Regions from separate parts of the Carboxydocella sp. JDF658 genome, predicted to be linked through region 3. Evidence: riboswitches for the same ligand, from Rfam matches in the RefSeq annotation. Region 3 holds a riboswitch; each other region holds the start of a gene.
What was found. Region 3 has a riboswitch for cyclic di-GMP ahead of JDF658_RS01865 (transglutaminase family protein). Riboswitches for the same ligand answer to the same signal wherever they lie in the genome.
Positions count from the first base shown of each region.

Region 1 (3,271 bases), on a different contig from region 3:
CTGTGACAAGGCCGGGTTTTGAGCTGGAGCAATTGCGGGAGGTGCAGGGACGGCTGGGAACGCAGCTGGGACAGCGAATCCGGCCCTTTACAGTGCCCTCTCTGGCTATTTCCTCCTCGGACATACGGGCCCGGGTGGCCCGGGGGAAAAGCATCAAGTATCTGGTTCATCCCGAGGTAGAAAAATTTATTGTTAATAATAACCTGTACCGGTTTTAATTTGCTCACATACTTTGCGCCCACCATTCAAATACTAAACTTGCCTGAAAGGCAGACTTATTTTTGGAGAGGTGGGTTACCATGGTGACAACATTGTATGTAGGCAATTTGCCCTGGGCCATTAAACAGGATGACTTAATCCGGGCCTTTTCCCAGCATGGGGAAGTGCTGGGGGCCAGGATTATTACTGACCGGGAAACCGGGCGCAGTCGCGGTTTCGGTTTTGTGGAAGTCAACGATGCCGATGACGATCGCATGATTCAGGCGATGAACGGGGCCGAGCTACAGGGACGTACAATCACTGTAAATGAGGCCAAACCCAGGGAATTACAGTAAGTAAAAGAAGACTGTCGACCTTTACGTCGGCAGTCTTCTTTTAAAATTCTTTTTCAGCAATCTTTTCACAGGCCAGTTTTACTGAAATAAAGGTACCCTTTCCAGTATAGGAGATAAGCAATTGTTCACATTGATTAAAAACCAGCGGCAGACCTCTTCCCAGGGAGTTCCGGGTGGAAAAACCATTAATTAGGATGGATTGTGGCAATTTTTCCAGCACAAACCCTTTTCCCTCGTCTCTAATGGTAATAATGATGTTATAGCTATTATCTAACCCCCATTGTACATGGCCCCGGCCAGCATGCTTTACAACATTTGTGATTAACTCAGAAAAAACCACGGAATAGATCCTTTGCTTATGCGGTGGTACTAAAATTTTTGTCAGCCAGTTGCTAAACATTTGTCTGGCCTGAGATATATCAAAAACGCTTTGAATAAAAACTTTCGTGAAATAGGTGTAATCGAGTTCGTGGTGTTTAATTTCTTCATCGCTGATTAACTTTACCTTTCCGTTTGTGACATCCTCCAAAAAATTTTTATAAAGTGCTACTATATGTTTATACTGCCAATCATGGTGTCCTTCAGGGTTAAAAGTTTTCTCCCACCAATTAACGAAGCAATTTACTACCTGCGGGTCCCATTGTTTACCTGCTTCTTGAATTAATATCCCGATTGCCTGTTCCTGGGACATTCCTGGACGGTATACTCTGTCACTGGTCATTGCATCAAAAGCATCTGCCACTGCTAATATCCTGGCGCCTAAATCAATGGTTTCACCAACCAGGCCATAGGGGTAACCGCTTCCATTCCAGTATTCATGGTGCTGAGCAATGGCAGGCAATAGTTCCCGGAAACTTTCAAATCCTTCCAGAATACGACATGCTATTAAAGGATGCTGTTTAAGCAGGGTCATTTCTTCTTCTGTTAATTTATCTGGTTTTCTTAATATTTGGTCGGGTACTCCGATTTTGCCGATATCATGGAATAGTGCGGCCAGATAGATTTGTTCCACCTGTTCTTGTGGAAGATCCATTTCCAGGGCAATGATTCTGGCATACTCTGCTACTTTCTGGGAGTGATGTTTTGTATAACTGTCTTTTGCTTCAACAGCCTGGATGATTGTGTTGATCGCTGCAATCATGACTTCTTTGGTTGGTATTTCCGAGTATTTGGCAGCGAACAGGCTGATGTACTTGATATCCATTGAAATTGTATCCCCTTCCCTATTTTATTATCCATGAAATAGCAGATTAGCATTATAGCCAGCGGTACCATTTTTCCGGACTAGATTCTTAAACGTTTTGGGTTCAACAGTACGGATAGGAATTTGTTTGCCGCAATAAGAACAAATGATGCGGCGTTTGCCGGTAATTGGTTCTCTTTTGATGATCAGTGTCTGCATAGAGACGTGGAGATAACCACATTTGCATTCCAGTTCCATGAAAAGATACCCCCTTAAAAATAGAAAAAGCCTTTCCAGGAAAGCCCATGGAAAGGCAGAGCGTCTATATGCTCGCTGCTTTCCAGCTTCGGCAACCTGGCAATCATAGCCCCTGGAGGGGCCTTAGACCCATGGCTTTGCGCCCCCACCTTTCGATGGGTTTGCCTTTATCGACTGTTTTGCATTTTATTGTGTAACACAAATTTATTCTACTATATAATTTATTACAATTAAACTAAAAATGTCAATACTGGATAAAGAATATTTTAACATACATCCACCACTTGACCACCGGTAATAACCTGCAATTGCTCCAGGGTTACTGGCACAGCTGAATTGGGAGTACCGGCAGCAGCATAGACCAGCGGAAATCTCTGCATACTGATATCCAGATATACCGGCAGGGGCTGGGAGAGAGCAAAGGGACAAACTCCGCCAGCGGGATGGCCGGTATAGTGCAGGGCCTGTTCGGGGTTGGCAAAACGGATTTTGCGGGCTCCGGTCAGGGCCTTTAATTTTTTGGTATCCACCCTCAGGTCGCCACAGGTTACTACCAGCAGGGGTTGGTCATCAGCCAGGAATACCAGGCTTTTAGCGATTTGGGCCGGTGTCACCCCTAGCGCCCTGGCAGCCAGCTCACTGGTTTCGGTACTGACCTCAAACTCGATTACCTTTATTCCCAGCTGGAATTGATCCAGAAATTCCTGAATCCGTTGATGAACTGGATTTTGCAGGGTTTGTACCACCATCGTCTCCCCCTCATCTCCTTTTTTAGTGTCAGTATAAAGAAAAATGGGAGAAAATGCAAGGCACTCGCCAATTTTGCCTGTTTATGCTATAATGGGCGGAGAAAACTGTCAACAGGGGTTAACCGGGATGGAAGCAGTTATCTTTATCCAACAACAAGTAAAAGGAGAACGCTGGCAGCATATTGAAGGGGTGCGGCGGCAGGCCCGCCGTTTGGCCCTTACCCACGGACTGGAGCCGGAAAAGGCGGAACAGGCGGCCCTCTGGCATGATGTCGCCCGCGATTATCCTCCGGAGCGGCTGCTGGAACTGGCCCGGCAGCAGGGGCTGGAACTGGATGCCGACTGGCTGGCTGTACCCATGCTTTTACATGGGCCGGTGGGAGCGCAGCTGGCGGCTGAACAGGGGGTCAGGGACAAGCAAGTTTTGCAGGCTATTGCCCGTCATACCCTGGGCCATCCGGAGGCGACAGCTCTGGACAAGCTGTTGTTTGTGGCCGATATGATCGAACCGGGACGGGATTACCCCG
Region 1 is NZ_BDLR01000082.1:5,041-8,311, forward strand. Features, by position in the region: gene nadD (nicotinate-nucleotide adenylyltransferase) at 1-218, shown strand, start outside; gene JDF658_RS10855 (RNA-binding protein) at 300-554, shown strand; gene JDF658_RS10860 (HD domain-containing phosphohydrolase) at 595-1,758, opposite strand; gene JDF658_RS10865 (hypothetical protein) at 1,786-1,995, opposite strand; cyclic di-GMP riboswitch class I at 2,083-2,171, opposite strand; gene JDF658_RS10870 (YbaK/EbsC family protein) at 2,262-2,744, opposite strand; gene yqeK (bis(5'-nucleosyl)-tetraphosphatase (symmetrical) YqeK) at 2,872-3,271, shown strand, end outside.
Region 1: another riboswitch for cyclic di-GMP. It lies ahead of JDF658_RS10865 (hypothetical protein); the one in region 3 lies ahead of JDF658_RS01865 (transglutaminase family protein).

Region 2 (3,271 bases), on a different contig from region 3:
CTGCCCAGATTAATATCATCACTTAAACTCTGCATATTGGAATCAACAATTGTTACATTTTCCGGCTTTAAACCTTTAACACTATTGGCTACCAGACGGATCAGGCCCACTACCTGCTCTTCTTTTAATTTCTGGTAGGGTTTCAGTTTCAGCATTACTGCCGCTCTAGCTTCCTGTTCGTTCTCCAGGGCAAACAAACTGTTCTGCGGCAATACAATATGAACCCGCGCCTGCTCAACCTCATTCATTCGCATGATAGTGCGGGTCAGTTCTCCTTCCAATGCCCGCTGGTATTTGGCCTGACGATCGGTATCTGTCTCCCCGAATTTAGGCTGGTCGAATAATTCAAAACCCACCACGCCACCAGTAGGTACACCATCACTGGCCAGTTTTAAGCGAATAGAAGCTTGCTGGTCAGCGGGTACCAGGATGGTCTTGCCATCCGCTGAAACCTGATATGGCACTTTCATCTCATCCAGTTTGGCTGTGATGGCACCAGCGTCGGCTGCTTCCAGGTTAGTAAAAAGGGGCTGATAATCAGGCTGCCGGTAAAAATACAAAATCGCCCCAATGGCTACAACAACAGTCACTGCCGCCGCCAGGGCCAGTATTTTCTGGGTTTGGTTGGCCTGTTGCCAGAATTGCATCAGTTTTTCCCTGACTTTGGCATATAACTCTTTCATATCCACCTTCCTCACTAACCTTTAACTTTTATACCTGCATGCGCATGATTTCCTGATAGGCCTCAATTACCTTATTGCGTATTTGTACCGTTAATTGCAAAGCCAGATTAGCTTTTTCCCCAATAATCATTACGGTGTGCAAATCAGGGGCCTGACCGGTCAAGAGTTGCATCCTGGCGGCATCGCTCTGTTTTTGCAACTCATCCACTTTGGCCAAATTGGCAGCCAGTATTTCACTAAAACTGGGACCCTCACTGTTAGTAACAGTTTTTGTTTTATCCAACCCCAGGGGTTGAGCCAATCCGCTGCTTTGGATTGCTTCGATTTTCATTCTTTCACCCCTTTTCCGCTAATTAACGGCCAATATCCAGAGCCTTGACCGCCATGGACTTAGCAGCATTCAAGGCGGTAACATTGGCTTCATAAGCTCTCGTAGCTGAAATCATGTCTACCATTTCCGTCACTACATTCACATTCGGCATTGTCACATACCCCTGGTTATCGGCATCCGGATGCTGGGGGTTGTAAACTCTGGGTAAAGGACTCTGGTCTTCTGCAACCTGAACTACCCTAACTCCCTTTCCCGCAGGAACAGGTTTTTGCTGCCCCAGAGCATTCTGTAAAGCCTGGGCAAAGGTAAGCTCATCGGCCCGCTCTGCAAAAACTACCATTTGCCGCCGATAAGGGCCTCCGTTCTGCGTTCTGGTAGTATTAACATTAGCCAGATTGTTGGAAATAACATCTAGCCGCAACCTCTGGGCCGTCAATCCTGAAGCACTGATTTCCAGACTGTCAAACCAGCTCATTAATTAGCGCCTCCCTTCGGAGATCACATATTTCAGCTTGGCAATTTCCGCTCCAATTTGTCTGGATAAAGCTTCATAATAAATGGTGTTTTTCGCCAGTTCAGCCATTTCCAAATCAATATCTACATTGTTACCATCATTTCGGAGAGAAGTATCCTCCTGCCGGACAAGCTGAGGTTGAACAGCCACAATTGGGACAGAACCAATGGGCAAATGTTTAGCATCCGTTCTGACACCTGCAAGGGTAGTCTTTTCTCCCTGTCCTAACGCTGCAGCCAGAACCTCTTCAAAAACCACATCACTGCGTTTAAAACCAGGTGTGCTCACATTAGCAATGTTATTGCTTAAAACCTGATGCCGCAGGCTGGCTGCATCCAGACCCCGTTCTAAAAAATTGATTGTCGAAAGATTGAGAATGCGCTCGATCATCTCGCTATCCCTCCAAAAAATAAACCCGGCAGAGGCCAGGGCAAGAGAACCCTTTGGTAACCCGGCTGCCATACTCATCTGAGCTACAGGCCCGTGGCTTTGCGTCTTGGCCTTTCGACCAAGTTGCCCTGAGCAAAGGACAGGACTTTAGTCCCATATTATTGCTTTTTGTTTAACCATTTTCGTTTTTCTTCTTTTTTTGTCATCTTATGTCGCATTATATATTCGCCGCAGCTGGCGAAATTCCTTTCTCTTATCAATAAAATATCAAGCTTTACCTTAAAAAATATAGTATTTGTTGCTGGAAAGACAAGAAAAAAAACCACCAGTAAGGTGGTTTTTCATCGTTTTCTAAAAATTAGTGTTTTAGCTTTTTTAGTTCTTCCAGCAGCCGATCATTTAATACCCGGATATAAGTGCCTTTCATTCCCAGGGATTTGGACTCAATCACACCTGCGCTTTCAAATTTTCGCAGAGCGTTTACAATTACCGAACGCGTAATACCTACCCGGTCAGCAATTTTGCTGGCCACCAGCAATCCTTCTTCCCCGCCCAGTTCCTCAAAAATATGCTCAACTGCCTCCAGTTCCGAGAAGGACAGGGTAGCCAGAGCGATTTGAACAGCCGCTTTTTTCCTTGCTTCTTCTTCTACTCGCTCGGCTTTAGATCTGAGGATTTCCATTCCAATAACAGTCGCACCATATTCGGCCAGGATTAAATCGGCATTACTGAATTCAGTATTAAATTTAGCCAGGACCAGAGTGCCCAGGCGGTCACCGCCACCCAGTATGGGAACTACCGTTGTACGCTTCCCACTGAATATACAGGTATGCCCGCCTTCAAAAACACAGGTGTTGGCCCGCTGGTGAAAATCAGTACAAGTATCAGAAACTTTAAGCAGAGCCTCATTGTATGCCTCAGGAAACCGCTCTGCCTGTTCCACGATCTGAACCATGGTGTCACATTCGAATTTTTTCATAAACGCATGGCCCAGTACTTTTCCTCTTCTTCCCACAATGTAAACATTGGCATCTACACAATCACACAAAACTTTGGCCATTTCTTCAAAATCTACAGGGTTGCCCGCTGCTTTCTGTAAAAGTCGGTTGATCTTCCTCGTCTTCTCTAAAAGTATTTCCATTTCTTCCATTCCTGCTGTCCCTCCAAAGAATAGTGTTTATAAAATATATCGGCTCAAATCCCGATTTTGCACCACATCAGCCAGCTTTTTTCTGACATATTCGGCATCAATAGTAATATGTTTTTCCTCAGTTTCCGGAGCAGCAAAGGCAATATCTTCCAGAACTTTTTCCAAAATAGTGTGTAATCTTCGTGCCCCGATATTCTCTGTTT
Region 2 is NZ_BDLR01000060.1:46,096-49,366, reverse strand. Features, by position in the region: gene fliF (flagellar basal-body MS-ring/collar protein FliF) at 1-683, opposite strand, end outside; gene fliE (flagellar hook-basal body complex protein FliE) at 712-1,014, opposite strand; gene flgC (flagellar basal body rod protein FlgC) at 1,037-1,489, opposite strand; gene flgB (flagellar basal body rod protein FlgB) at 1,493-1,918, opposite strand; cyclic di-GMP riboswitch class I at 1,971-2,056, opposite strand; gene codY (GTP-sensing pleiotropic transcriptional regulator CodY) at 2,277-3,059, opposite strand; gene hslU (ATP-dependent protease ATPase subunit HslU) at 3,096-3,271, opposite strand, start outside.
Region 2: another riboswitch for cyclic di-GMP. It lies ahead of flgB (flagellar basal body rod protein FlgB); the one in region 3 lies ahead of JDF658_RS01865 (transglutaminase family protein).

Region 3 (3,271 bases):
TTCCCCGATACTGCTAAACACTGGGCCAGAGGGGAGATCGAAAAAATCGCCGGGTTGGCCGTAATCGATGGAGATGAGCAGGGATACTTCCGGCCAGAGCAGCCGGTTGCCCGGGCAGAAGCGGCTAAAATGCTGGTGGAAGCCACAGGAGCAGAAATAGAGGATAGCGCCACTGCGACCTTCTCTGATGTCCAGAGTTCGGCCTGGTATGCGCCCTATGTGGCTGCAGCGGCCAAAGCCGGACTGATGCAGGGGTATCAGGGCAAGTTTCGGCCAGGGGATAAGTTAACCCGGCAGGAGCTGGCAGTGATCCTGGAACGGGCTTATGGGAGCAAAATCAAGGGCGGAAATGGCGGTAAGCTGGAGAGCTACAGCGACCGGCAGCAGGTAGCCACCTGGGCGCAGGGAGCAGTGAACAAACTGGTGGAAGCCGGCATCCTGAAAGGACGGAAAAAAGATAAACTGGCTCCGGCAGGAGTGACGACAAGAGCTGAACTGGCAGCATTGCTGGCCAGATTGATGTCATAAGGGAAAAAGCGGTACCAGGCCGTAAGGCGAGGTACCGCTTTTGCAGTTTATCGGTATTCTTCCGCCCGGTGGTAGCGGTAGAACTGGCTGTAGGACATGGAGAAGTAGAGGGTTTGGGCACGCGGGATAAATCGGTTGCCCGCCAGGTAACCGGCATCCCAGGTAGGGTCCAGGGGTTGCCATTTGCCGTCCAGCAGGACTTCGGCCCAGGCGTGTTCGTACCAGACGCGGTCATAGGCCTGGCCCACCACTACCCTGGCCGGCAGGTTAGCGGCGCGCAGGAGAGCTACCGTCAGATTGGCATAATCCAGGCAGAGGCCCTTGCGGCTGGCCAGGGTGGCCAGGGCGCCTGAACCGGGACCATAAAGTTGCTGGCTGCTGAGGCGAACAGCATCATAGGCTATATTGCTGGTTACCCAGCGGTAAATATTATAGGCTTTTGGTCTGGCGCCAGCGTTTTTGCCAGCCAGATCCTGAGCCAGTTTACGCACAACGGGATGGTCGCTTTCCACGCCACTGCCAGGCAGGAGATAACGTCGGTCCGGCAAGTCGATAGCTTCCAGACGTGCTTCAGCCTCGACCTGGTAGAGGAAAGCAGCACCGGCCGGGAGATAAACGGTCAGGTAATACTGGCCGCTGCCAAAGCGCAACCAGAAGGAACCAGTGATAGCACCGTTACGGACCGGGAAGTAATAGGCGGCGCGGTCATCGCCGCGACGGATTTCCACCAGTACCTGTCCGGCAGGCAAGTTCTGACCCTGAATCAGCAATTGTCCCGGTTGAGCGGGATTGATTTTTACCTTTACCAATTCGGAAGTTAAGGGTTCCAGCCACCTGACACCAGGCTGGGCAGCTGCCCAGGCCGGCACTGCGGCTATTAGCCAGAGCAGAAACAGGAGAATCAGACTCACGCTTCGCTTCCTCATAAAATATCGCCCCCAGCGGGAAGGGAAAGCCGGGGGCGCGTACAGTAAAGGGTGGGAAAGAAACAGCCTGCTTTCCACTGGAAAGCAGGCTGCTCAAAATGGCTATAGTGCCATTACCCTTTGCCATATGAGCAGCCTGGCAATCATAGTTCCCGACGGGAACCTTAGACCCATGGCTTTGCGCCCCAGGCTTTCGCCTGGTTTGCCCGTTGTCTTCTGTTCTTACCCAATATATTCGGGGTTAAATGGAAAAATCCTGCCTCTGGCAAGAAGTTCTAATTTAATAGAAAAATCGCCAATTTAACGACAGCGGAATATAATGCAACAAAAAGACAGAGGAGGCAAACCGGATGGAAGGCAAGAAGCGTTATATTCTCAAACTGGAAGAACGTTACTGGCGACGGCGGCGTGAAGGCTTACTGCGCTCTCTTTCCGGCAAGATAGTCCGCAGTTTTGAAACTATGCCTTATCTGGTAATTGAATTGAACCAGACTGAAGTTGAGCAGATACGGAACCTGCGCGGGGTAATGGAAGTTTTTGAAGATGAACAGGCCACCACCCAGGAACAGCAAATACCCTGGGGGGTGGCGGTGCTGGCAGGCCCGCAGGTGGCGAGCCAGCTGGGGGTCAATGGTTCAGGAGTAAGGGTAGGGGTGCTGGATACAGGAATTGATTTACAGCATCCTGATTTGAAGGTGGCCGGAGGGATTGCGCTGACAGGGGACAGCTTCCAGGATGATAATGGTCATGGCACCCATGTGGCCGGGATAATAGCGGCTCAGGACAATAGCCAAGGGGTAGTCGGGATTGCCCCGGGGGTCGAGCTCTTTGCTATCAAGGCCCTGAACAGTGCGGGGAGCGGCTGGTACAGCGACATAGCGGCTGGTCTGGAATGGGCCATCAAAAACCGGCTGGATATAGTCAACCTGAGCCTGGGAGGAAAACAGAACAATCCCCTTTTGCGGTATGCGGTGAAAAGAGCAGCCAGAGCGGGAATCCTGCTAATGGCTGCGGCGGGCAATGCTGGGAACGAAGAAGGAAAAGGGGATACCGTTCTCTATCCGGCCAGGTATCCGGAAGTGATGGCCGTAGGAGCGATTGACCGTCAGTGGCAACGGGCTCCCTTTTCCAGCACTGGCCCGGCCCTGGATCTGGTAGCGCCGGGGGTGGAGATTCTCAGTACTATACCGGGGGGAGATTATAAGGTGATGAGCGGAACATCGATGGCCAGTCCCCATATCACCGGGCTGGCAGCCTTATTGAAATCCGCCTATCCCAGGCTGAAAGCGAAAGAGATCAGGCAACGGCTGACAGCTGGTGCAATTGATCTGGGCAGTAAAGGATGGGACAGCTGGTATGGCTATGGGCTGCCCACTGGCATCCAGGTTCTGGGCAAAAGAAAACCCCGCTAAGCGGGGTTTTCAGTTTGCGGCCAGCAATCTTTGCAGACCGGCCAGGGTGTCACTGACCAGCAGGGCCAGGGGTTTGCTGAGGGCCTGGATTTGCTGCTGGGGTGGTAAAGTGGTCAGGGGTTTTTGCAGTAATAGTTTTTGCTCTGCTTCTGGCAAGCGATAGAATTCGTAGAGGAAGCGGGCAGCCAGCTCATTGCGATTCCAGCCCACCAGTTTGTTGACGATGATCACAGTCAGTTGCTCTCGACCGGTATCAGGGGTGAGGTCCGGCAAAAGGGCCTGTATTTGCGCATCAGGAACGGTTTTGAGTTGAGCTAGCACCATCTGATCCAGCTGGGCCCGGCTCAGCTGCTTGGCCTGGCTGGCCAGGGCCAGAGCCACCGTTTCCGCACCGGTAGTACCGGG
Region 3 is NZ_BDLR01000005.1:110,682-113,952, forward strand. Features, by position in the region: gene JDF658_RS01860 (S-layer homology domain-containing protein) at 1-528, shown strand, start outside; gene JDF658_RS01865 (transglutaminase family protein) at 576-1,454, opposite strand; cyclic di-GMP riboswitch class I at 1,582-1,671, opposite strand; gene JDF658_RS01870 (S8 family peptidase) at 1,805-2,866, shown strand; gene JDF658_RS01875 (hypothetical protein) at 2,876-3,271, opposite strand, start outside.